Regions from separate parts of the Nonomuraea sp. ATR24 genome, predicted to be linked through region 1. Evidence: riboswitches for the same ligand, from Rfam matches in the RefSeq annotation. Region 1 holds a riboswitch; each other region holds the start of a gene.
The links. Region 1 has a riboswitch for cyclic di-AMP ahead of ACBI99_RS00885 (hypothetical protein). Riboswitches for the same ligand answer to the same signal wherever they lie in the genome.
Positions count from the first base shown of each region.

Region 1 (3,500 bases):
GCGGGCTCGTCCAGCGCCACTCCGGCCCCGAGGGCCACGGCCAGCGCGTGCGGCACGAGGACCACGCCGCGCGCGTCGGCCTCGTACGCCAGGTCGCCGAGGGTCCGCGCGACGATCGGCGAGCAGCCGTCGGGCAGGGCCATGACCAGGCGCGGCCTGGTGAACTTGTGCACCCTGTGCACGAAGTGGCGGATGAGGAGCCGGGCCAGCTCGGGGTCTCCCGGCATACCGCCGCGCACCGGCCAGCAGGTGTCGCCGCAGCAGACGGCCTGGGCGCCGAACCTGACGGCCCGGCCCGTCTCGGGACTTCGCGCGACGGCCGTGGGCTCGTTGAGCACGATGCCCCGGCCTCGTGCGTGGATCTGGGTGCTGACACTGCCGAGATCGATCGCGAGATCCCGGCCGAGCGGGCTCACCATGACCGGAATCTGCCCGGCATCGGGTCAAGGCAACACCAAGGAGCTAGTGCGGCAGCGACTGGCCCATCAGCGCCTGGAGCGTGACGCCGCCCAGCAGGGCGCCGTCGTCGACGACGGCGACGAGCGGGCTGTGCGTGCGGGCCATGAGCGCGGCCAGCTCCAGCAGGGTGGCGTCGCCGTCGGCGATGGGCAGCTCGCGCGGCTGCTCGGGCAGGGTCTCGCGGACCGTGCGCTCGCCGAGGCCGCGCATGAACGCGTCGGCGTGCTCCTCGTCGACGACCCTGGCCAGGGCGGGGTCGTCGAGGCAGTAGCGGGGGACGGCCAGGCGCAGCACCTGGGTGCCGGGCAGGATCGTGCGCGGACGGCCGTCGTCGTCGAGCACGATGAGCCCCGGCAGCCCGTGCTCGGCCAGCAGCCGGGCGGCGTCGGCCGCGCGGGTGTCGAGCGTCACGGTCGGGAAGTCGCTGACGAGATCGCGTGCGCGCACAGGCTCACCCTAACCGCTGGGCGGCCGTCCCGGTTTCGCGCCGTGTGGGCGATCGTGCGAAGCTGTGTACGTCCCTCAACACCAGGAGGTCCTCCATGGCGGAAACACCGGAGCCGGAAGTCAGCGAGACTCCCGAGGACGAGATGAAGCGCAAGTTCCGCGAGGCGCTGGAGCGCAAGCGCAACCAGGCCGCGGGCACGAGCGCGGGTGGCAGGGGCGCCGACGCCGCGAAGATTCACGGGGCACACGGGCCGGCTGCCAGCAAGCGATCTTTCAGGCGCAAGAGCGGCGGCTGAGATCCTGGCGTTTCAGGGGGGTACGGCAATGCCGTGCCCCCCTTTTCTTGACCCTCCTAGGTAGATCTTCGCCTGATTCATGGTGTTACCTTTGCGTTTGTCCGGTTTGGCATATACATTGGGTGGCGTTACCAGGTGGTGACCTAGCCCTTCACCAGGAAGAGGCGGCCACCTGGCGCCGAATCCCTCACGGGAACCGGGGACCCAACTTCTGGGGTGAATCCGGCCCTCGCGGCCGGTAGGGCATCTCCACGCCCGAACCCGTCAGCTAACCCGGTAGGCGAGATGGAGAGGACACCCTACCTGTGATGTACCGCTGCGTCGTACCCCCAGCCCGCGCCCACTGAGCGGCACCACTTCCCCGAACTTCTCGCGCTCCGCGTAGCGACCGTTTGGCGTTCTGCCCGGCTACGCCCTTCTGAGTGAGCGCTTTTCCCCATTGCCTAACAGAGGACTTTACTTTTTCATGTCTGCTCGTATCGGCATGCGTTCCTTCGCCCTGCTCACCGCCACCGCCGCCGGCGCCCTCGCCTTCGGGGCCGGCGCCGCCCACGCCGACGTCGACGAGAGCCAGAAGGTGCTGCTGAAGGGCGCGACCACCGCGTCCTACTTCTGGGACGACTCCTCCGGCCGCGCCGGTGACACGGGTCTGCCCGCCAGTGGCAAGCCCATGCAGAAGGGCCTGGCCGCCAGCCCGAGCTGGCCGCTGATGACCGAGGGCTACGTCGTCTACAAGGGCAAGAAGATGCCCTTCTTCGTGGGTGACCGCGGTCCCGGCAACCCGTCCAACAACGGCATCATGCTCGACCTGGACGCCAAGACGTTCGCCGAGCTGACCGGCGGCAAGTTCAACTCCAGCACGCTGATGGTCGACGGCAACGGCGGCAAGGGCCACATCGAGGTCCAGTACGTCATCACCAAGTGGGGCGACGGCGTGGGCAAGAAGAACCACCCCGTGGCCTTCTCGACCGGCGCCTGGTCGCGCGTGGACCGCAACCCGGCGCAGCCGCCGACCATCCTGGCGGAGAAGAAGACCGAGGAGAACAAGCCCCGCGTCGAGGCTCCCGGCAGCGGCGGCGTCGCCCCGGCCGCGTACACCGCGAGCGAGCGCCCCGCGGGCGGCGGCTCCAAGCCCGCCGCCGCGGCGGCCGGCGAGGAGACCGGTGGCGTCGGCGGCGCCGTGCTGGCCGGCGGTCTCGCCCTGGCCGGTGGCGGCGTGATCCTCGGCCGCGACCGTCTCCGCAAGCTGATGGGCCGCTGACCCTGACGGGCAGCTGACCCAGCAAGGAGCTCAGGCGTCCGAGCCGTCCCCCGGCCGGGCGCCTGAGCCTTCCGCATGGGAGGCCGGGCGTGCTTTACGCGGGACGAATTAGAAGGTAATTCTAGTATCCGTGACCACCCACGCCTCGGCGAACGGCATCGACCTCGCCTACGAGAGCTTCGGCTCACCTGACGGGCGCCCGCTCCTGCTCATCATGGGGCTGGGCGCCCAGCTCATCCACTGGGACGACGACCTCTGCACGGCCCTGGCCGACCAGGGGCATCACGTCCTCCGGTTCGACAACCGCGACGCCGGTCTGTCCACGCACTTCCACGAGGCGGGCGTGCCCGACTTCCGGGGCGCCGCCCCGTACCTGCTGGACGACATGGCCGACGACGCCGCCGGGCTCATGGACGCGCTCGGCTGGCCCGCGGCGCACGTCATGGGCGCGTCGATGGGCGGCATGATCGCCCAGACGCTGGCCGTCCGCCATCCGGAACGGGTGCTCACCCTCACCTCGATCATGTCGACCACCGGCCCCGCGGTCGCCCCGCCGACCGAGGCCGCGGGCGCGGTGCTGTTCGGCGCGCCGCCGGCCGACCGGGAGGCGGTCCTGGCGCAGGCGCTCAAGACCTGGTCGGTGATCGGCTCGCCGGGCTACGAGATGGACCGCGAGCGCGTCCTGCGGCTGGCCGGCCTGGCCTTCGACCGCTGCTTCGACCCGCCGGGCACGGCCCGCCAGCTCGCCGCGATCATGGCCTCCGGCGACCGCACCGAGGGCCTGGCGGCCGTCAAGGTGCCGACGCTGGTCGTGCACGGCGAGGACGACCAGCTCGTCCCGGTCGAGGGCGGGCGCGCCACGGCGGCGGCCATCGAGGGGGCCGAGCTGCTGACGTTCCCCGGCATGGGGCACGACCTTCCCCGCCCGCTCTGGCCCGAGATCGTCGCCGCCGTGACGCGGCTCACCTCCCGCGTGTGACGGTGGCTCGTGCCCGCCGCGCCCCGGGCACGAGCCACCGGGTCTCAGACCTCCAGCT
Region 1 covers NZ_JBGNUU010000001.1:184,085-187,584, reverse strand. The annotation lists gene ACBI99_RS00900 (rod shape-determining protein) at 1-419, opposite strand, end outside; gene ACBI99_RS00895 (CBS domain-containing protein) at 463-906, opposite strand; gene ACBI99_RS00890 (DUF5302 domain-containing protein) at 1,002-1,202, shown strand; cyclic di-AMP (ydaO/yuaA leader) riboswitch at 1,369-1,500, shown strand; gene ACBI99_RS00885 (hypothetical protein) at 1,669-2,463, shown strand; gene ACBI99_RS00880 (alpha/beta fold hydrolase) at 2,594-3,442, shown strand; gene ACBI99_RS00875 (hypothetical protein) at 3,487-3,500, opposite strand, start outside.

Region 2 (3,500 bases), on a different contig from region 1:
GGCCACGGGTTCGTGCCCGACCCGATCCACGCCGGCGGGCTGCGCTATCACGGCATGTCGCCGCTGCTGTCGCACCTGTACGAGCTCGGGCTGTTCGAGGCGGTGACCCGGTCGCAGACCGAGTGCTTCGAGGCCGGGGTGACGTTCGCCAGGACGGAGGGCATCGTGCCCGCGCCGGAGCCGACGCACGCGCTGGCCGAGACCATCGCCGAGGCGCGGCGGTGCGCGGAGAGCGGCGAGGCGAAGGTCATCCTGACGGCGCTGTGCGGGCACGGGCACTTCGACCTCGCCGCCTACGACCGCTACCTGTCGGGCGAGATGACGGACTTCACGCTGCCGCAGGAGCGGATCGACGAGGCGCTGAGCGAGCTGCCCGGGTGAGTCAGCGCGCCGTGGGGCGCTTGCCGTGGTTGGCCTTCTTCTTCTTGCGTGCCTTGCCCTTGCGTGCGCGCTTGGCCATGTCGCATCCCTCCTGGTGATGGGGCTCTCTCAATGTCTCCCGCATCGGGGCGCTGGACAAGCGTCCCGGTGACCTAACATTCCCCAACATATTCGTGTCATAATTTGGTGGAATCTGTTGGAAGGAGCGGGGGCGTGCTCGCACAGCAGCGTCAGCAGGCGATTCTCGAACGCGTCCGCAGCGCAGGCGGGGTCCGGGTGGCCGATCTCGTGCGCGAGCTCGGCGTCTCCGACATGACGATCCGCCGCGACCTGGAGGTGCTCGCCGAGCGCGGGCTGCTGGAGAAGGTCCACGGCGGCGCCACGACGCTCGGCCCCGGCTCGACCGAGGAGCCGGGTTTCACCGCCAAGTCGGCCCGCCAGCAGCAGGAGAAGGAGTCCATCGCGCGGCGCGCCGCCCAGCTCGTCCGGCCCGGCACCGCGGTCGCCCTGTCGGCCGGCACCACGACGTGGGCGCTGGCCCGTCACCTGATCGGGGTGCCGGAGCTGACCGTCATCACCAACTCGATCCCCGTGGCCGAGGTCTTCCACCGCAATCCGCGCGCCGATCGCACGGTCGTGCTCACCGGCGGCGTCCGCACCCCCTCCGACGCGCTCGTCGGCCCGGTGGCCGTGGCCGCGATCCGGCGCCTGCACGTGGACACCCTGTTCCTGGGGGTGCACGGGATGAGCGTGCGGGCCGGGTTCACCACGCCCAACCTGCTGGAGTCCGAGACCGACCGGGAGCTGGTCAGCGCCGCGCACCGGCTGGTCGTGCCCGCCGACCACACCAAGTGGAACACGGTCGGCATCAGCACGATCGCGGAGCTGCGCGAGGCCGACGTGGTCATCAGCGACCCCGGGCTGCCCCAGGAGGCACGTACGGAGCTGGCCGAACGCGCCGGCGAACTGATCATCGCGGAGGGCTCGCAGTGAAGCGCACCATCACCCATCTGGCCGACGGCCGGGAGCTGATCTACTTCGACCGGCGTGACGACGCCGACCGGAGCGCGATCGACCGGCGGCCGCTCGATCCCCGGCCGGTGGCGTCGGAGCTGCGCTACGACCCGCTGACCGAGGAGTGGATCGCGGTCGCCGGGCACCGGCAGACGCGCACGTTCCTGCCTCCGGCCGACGAGTGCCCGCTGTGCCCGTCGTCCGCAGAGCGGGCGTCGGAGATCCCGGCGGACGACTACGACGTGGTGGTGTTCGAGAACCGGTTCCCGTCGTTCTCCCGCAATCTCGGCAGTTACGCGGACGTGGGCGGGCTGAGCGAGGTCCGGCCGGGGGTGGGGCGGTGCGAGGTGATGTGCTTCACCTCCGAGCACTCCTCGTCGTTCTCGCAGCTCTCCGACGACCGGGTGGAGCTGGTCATGGAGGCGTGGGCCGACCGCACGGCCGAGCTGTCCTCGATCGAGGGCGTGGAGCAGGTGTTCTGCTTCGAGAACCGGGGCGAGGAGATCGGCATCACGCTCTTCCACCCGCACGGCCAGATTTACGCCTATCCGTACGTCACGCCGCGCACCAAGCTGCAGCTCGGCGCCGCCAGGCGCTATGCGGCGCGGCGGCCGGGGCGCAACCTGTTCGCCGACGTGCTGGCGGCCGAGCGGGAGGCGGGCACCCGGGTGGTGGCCGCCAACGAGCTGTGGACGGCGTTCGTGCCCGCCGCCGCGCGGTGGCCGTTCGAGGTGCATCTTTACCCGCATCGCCGGGTGCCGGACCTGGCGGCGCTGTCGGAGGCCGAGCGGGCGGCGTTCGCCCCGCTCTACACCTCGGTGCTGCGCGCGCTGGACGGGCTGTTCGGCGTCGCGATGCCGTACATCTCGGCCTGGCACCAGGCGCCGGTCCGGCAGGACCGTGAGCTGGGCTATCTTCATCTGGAGCTGTTCAGCATCCGGCGGGCGCCGGGCAAGCTGAAGTACCTGGCGGGATCGGAGTCGGCCATGGGAGCCTTCGTCAACGACGTGCTCCCGGAAGAGGCGGCACGCATGCTTCGATCACAGGTAGATCACTAATTGATTTCCGATTGATGTCGCATTACTCGTGATCTACCACTAATATCCCTTCAAGCACGGTCATAGCACCGTGTACGCCTAATCCCGGGCGAGTTGCCCGGGAGCCGGGGACCCATCCGCACCTGGGGTGAATCCACTTCGGTGGTAGGGAAGCGACTCCCATGCCCGAACCCGTCAGCTAACCCGGCCGGCAGAGGGAGAGGAAACCCCGCACGTGGCGTCAGCGTCCCCCACGCGACTTGCCATCGGCGTCGTCACCGCGGCAGCGATGACGTTCGCCACCTGGTCAGCACCGGCCGCGGCCGAGCCCAAGCCGTCCGAGAGCCAGCTCCGCGGCGACCTGAAGCAGCTCAACAAGAAGGTCGACCAGCTCATCGAGCGCTACAACGCCAAACGCGTCGAGCTCGCCAAGGCCCGCGAGGCCGCCGAGGCGGCCAAGAAGCGGCTCGCCGCCGCCGACCAGGCGCTCGCCGCCGCCCAGCTGAAGGTGGGCGAGCTCGCCAGACTTCGTTACCAGAGCGGCACGCTGGGCCTGCCCTACTACATGGTGCCGCCCGACGGGGCCGGCGCGGCCGTGGTCGAACAGCTCACCGCCGAGCAGCAGGCCATCGTGGCCGGCGTGGCCGCCGCCCGCGACGAGCAGAAGAAGGCCGCCGACGCGGCCGCCGCCCTGGCCCGCCGGCTCAGCGCCGACACGACCGAGGTGGCCAAGCAGCGCGACGAGGCCGAGGACGTCATCGGCGACATCGAGAAGAAGCTGGAGGACCTGATCCCGTTCAGCACCGGGCGGCGCTCCGACGGCACCTGGGCCCCGCAGCTGCCGAGCGGCACCGACAACATCACCGCCCGCACCCGGGCGATGAAGGCGCAGATCGAGAAGAGCTTCAAGCTGCCGTTCAGCGTCGGCTGCTTCCGCTCGGGGTCCAGCGGCGAGCACCCGCTGGGGCGGGCCTGCGACTTCATGATGAGCGCCGGCGGCTCCATGCCCACCGCGGCCAACAACGCCCTCGGCGACCGCATCGCCGAATGGACCGTGAAGAACCGGGA
Region 2 covers NZ_JBGNUU010000020.1:138,675-142,174, reverse strand. The annotation lists gene ACBI99_RS36190 (TrpB-like pyridoxal phosphate-dependent enzyme) at 1-381, shown strand, start outside; gene ACBI99_RS36185 (50S ribosomal protein bL37) at 383-460, opposite strand; gene ACBI99_RS36180 (DeoR/GlpR family DNA-binding transcription regulator) at 595-1,374, shown strand; gene galT (galactose-1-phosphate uridylyltransferase) at 1,371-2,453, shown strand; cyclic di-AMP (ydaO/yuaA leader) riboswitch at 2,519-2,660, shown strand; gene ACBI99_RS36170 (hypothetical protein) at 2,668-3,500, shown strand, end outside.
Region 2: it holds a riboswitch for cyclic di-AMP, as region 1 does, so the genes downstream of both, ACBI99_RS36170 (hypothetical protein) here and ACBI99_RS00885 (hypothetical protein) in region 1, are expected to answer to the same signal.

Region 3 (3,500 bases), on a different contig from region 1:
CCCTGCTGCTGGCCGTAGCCCTGCTGGGGCTGGCCGTACTGGGGCTGCTGGCCGTAACCCTGCTGGGGCTGCTGACCGTAGGGGGGCTGCTGGCCGTAGGGGTCGTCCACGCGGTAGCCGACGACCGTCGCGTCGGGGTCGGGCTGCCCTTGGGGGCGTCCTGCGTTCTGGCCGTATTCAGGGGAGTTCTCGGGGGAATCGTCCTGTGGATACGGCGGCTGTCCTGTGCTCACCGTGTCACCTCGCTTCGAGTGCGCATGTGGCACGTGTCAGGGCACATGCCTGTCCTGCCCAACGTATCGACATAGGTATCAACAATCACCTTTCTCGGCAGTCAAGGTCCGCGTCACCCGATGTCAAGTGGAGCAGCATGCGTGTGTTGCCCAGGGTGTTCGGCTTGACGTGTTCGAGGTCGAGGAACTCTGCGACGCCCTCGTCGTACGAGGCCAGGAGTTCGGCGTACACCTCGGGTGAGACGGGCGTGCCCTGGATCGTACGGAACCCGTGCCTCGCGAAGAAGTCCACCTCGAAAGTGAGACAAAATACACGTTCCAGCCCAAGCTCCCGAGCGGTCCTGATGAGAGCCGAGACCACGCGATGGCCGATGCCGAAACCCCTGGCCGAGGGGTGCACGGCCACGGTGCGGATCTCGGCCAGATCCTCCCAGAGCACGTGCAGCGCGCCACAGCCGACGACCTCGCCGCCCCGCTCGGCCACCCAGAACTCCTGGACGTCCTCGTACAGCGTGACGGTGGCCTTCTCCAGCATCTTGCGCCCGACGCCGGCGTAGGTGTCGACCAGGAGCTTGATCGCCCTGACGTCCCTGGTCCGCGCGCGCCTGACGAGCACTTCGGTCTCGGGGACCGCTAGCTCGGCGACCTGCTCCATGGCCATCCAGAGTACAGACCCCATTACGGCTCGCCCCAAACTCCCGGACCGTCACTGTGCGTGCACGCTCCGGATTGCACGATTCCTACAGTTTCACGATCGGGCGAACTTGGGGCAAAGAGGGCATAAAGTCTTTTCTGTACGGCTCGCCACGAGATCACCTTGTGACCCGTCGGTTGTGAAACCTCTACAGACTCGGCAGTTCCGGTTGAGCAGGAACCAGGAGTGCATTAGTGTCCAGCGACGATGTCACCCGCGCACACCGCGCGGTCGACACGCCCAATCCCCGCGAGGGGAGCCGGGGACCCGCCGGCGGCGTCAACCCGCTGCCAGGGGTGAATCCGAGCCACGCTCGGTAGGGCTGCTCCGGCCCGAACCCGTCAGCTAACCCGGTAGGCGTCAACGGAAGGAGCTTGGTTGGACAGGCGCTCTGGCAAGAAGCGATTCGGTGTCGTCGGCTTGGCCGCCGTGGCCGCACTGGTCCTCGCTCTGCCCTTGGGCTCACCAGCCTCCGCCGACCCCAAGCCTTCGCTCAAGGAGCTCTCCGAGCAGGTCGAGGAGATGCACCTGGAGATCGAGACGCTGGCCGAGCAGTACAACGGCCAGCGGGAGAAGCTCAAGACGGCCCAGAAGGCCGCCGACAACGCCAAGAAGACGCTGGCCGCCAGCGAGGCCGAGCTGGCCGACAAGCGCTCCAAGGCGATCCTGCTCGCGCAGACCACCTACATCAACGGCGGCCTGTCGGGCACCCTGGCGTTCGTCAACTCCGACGACCCCGAGGGCTACCTCGACCTGGCGGCCACCAACTACGCGATCCAGCAGCAGCAGGGCGAGGAGATCCTCCAGCTCACCAAGGCGATGCAGGCGGCCGAGCGGGCCCGCGCCGGCGCCAAGGCCCGCATCACCGAGGTCTCGAAGATCGTCAAGGACCTCGACGCCAAGCGCGACCGGATCGTCAAGCTCGTCGGCAAGGTCGAGAGCAACCTGTTCAGGCGCGCGCTCGGCGAGGCCGGCCGGCCGGGCACCCCGGCGGTCAAGGTCAACCTGCCGATCCCGGGCTCGGGCAAGGCCGCCCAGGCCGCCAAGTGGGCGCTCACCCAGCAGCTCAAGCCGTACATCTGGGGCGCCGAAGGGCCGCGCGGCTACGACTGCTCCGGACTGGTGATGGCCGCCTACCAGCAGGTGGGCATCTCGCTGCCGCACTACACCGGTGACCAGTGGACCGCCGGCCGGCACATCTCCAGGGAGGAGCTGCGCGCGGGCGACCTGGTGTTCTTCTACAACGACCTGCACCACGTGGGCATCTACCTGGGCGGCGGCATGATGGTGCACGCGCCGCGCACCGGCGACGTGGTGCGGATCGCGTCCATCGCCCGGCGCCCCTTCGCCGGAGCCGTCCGCATCGCCGACTAGCGGCGCCAGAGCCGGCCAGCGGCCTTAGATGAGCTGCCTGCGGGCAGCCCAGGCCACCGCCTCGATCGCGGTGGCCACGCCTATGCGGTCGCAGATGCCGCGCAGTCTTCGCCGCACGGTGCGACCGCTGATGTCAAGGCGTCGGCCGACCCGGTCCACGGTGACGCCCTTGGCCAGTTCGGCCAGCAACGCCAGATCGGCACGGCTCAGTTCAACGCCTTCTGTGAGCACATCCATCGGGAGCCCTCCCCCCACCAGCACCACCCGGAGACGTCTAGGGCCCGACCGGAGCGGCACATCCTCGCAGACGGTAAACGCATCCAGGAAACGTCGTCAAGCACGAAATTCGCCGCACTTGACCTCTTCCGTTGACATGATCCGTTGTATGTGAAGTACTCGCCATATGTCGGCACTTATCGGAGCATGATGATCGATCACAGCGATCCTGACTACGCTCCTTTGACGCCAACGGACATGCTCGGGTTCGATCCCTCCGACCCCGGCTTCCTGCGCGACCCGTACACCCGTTACCGCGAGCTGCGCGAGAGCGACGCGCTGCTGCGGACCCGCGGCGGGCTCCTCGTCGCCACCACGCACGAGCTCTGCTCCGCGGTGCTGCGTGACGCCCGGTTCGGCCACGGCGCCCCGCCCGACGGCGAGCCGCCCCGCTCGTTCCTGATGATGAACCCGCCGGACCACACCCGGCTGCGCGGCCTGGTCAGCCGGGCCTTCACCCCGGGCATGATCAGGCGGCTGCGTCCGCGGATCGAGGCCATCACCGCCGGGCTCCTCGACGCGCTGCCCGATGAGGCCGACCTGATGAGCGCGTTCGCCTACCCGCTGCCCGTCATGGTGATCAGCGAGATGCTCGGCGTGCCTCCAGAGGACCACGAGCGCTTCCGCGGTTGGAGCGAGACGCTCGCCAGGAGCCTCGACCCGATCGTGCCGCCGGACCTGATCTCCCGGACCGAGCACGACCGGGAGGAGTTCCGCGCGTATTTCCGCCGCCTCATCGCGCTGCGGCGCGAGCGGCCCGGCGACGACCTGCTCAGCGCGCTCGCCCAGGTCGAGGAGCTGACCGAGCAGGAACTGCTCGGCACCTGCGTGCTGCTGCTCGTGGCCGGACACGAGACGACCGTCAACCTCATCGGCAACGGCGTGCTCAACCTGGTCAGGCACGGCGTGCTCGGGCGCGCCGC
Region 3 covers NZ_JBGNUU010000017.1:12,993-16,492, reverse strand. The annotation lists gene ACBI99_RS32870 (RDD family protein) at 1-233, opposite strand, end outside; gene ACBI99_RS32865 (amino-acid N-acetyltransferase) at 319-888, opposite strand; cyclic di-AMP (ydaO/yuaA leader) riboswitch at 1,155-1,302, shown strand; gene ACBI99_RS32860 (NlpC/P60 family protein) at 1,306-2,301, shown strand; gene ACBI99_RS32855 (LuxR C-terminal-related transcriptional regulator) at 2,326-2,538, opposite strand; gene ACBI99_RS32850 (cytochrome P450) at 2,776-3,500, shown strand, end outside.
Region 3: it holds a riboswitch for cyclic di-AMP, as region 1 does, so the genes downstream of both, ACBI99_RS32860 (NlpC/P60 family protein) here and ACBI99_RS00885 (hypothetical protein) in region 1, are expected to answer to the same signal.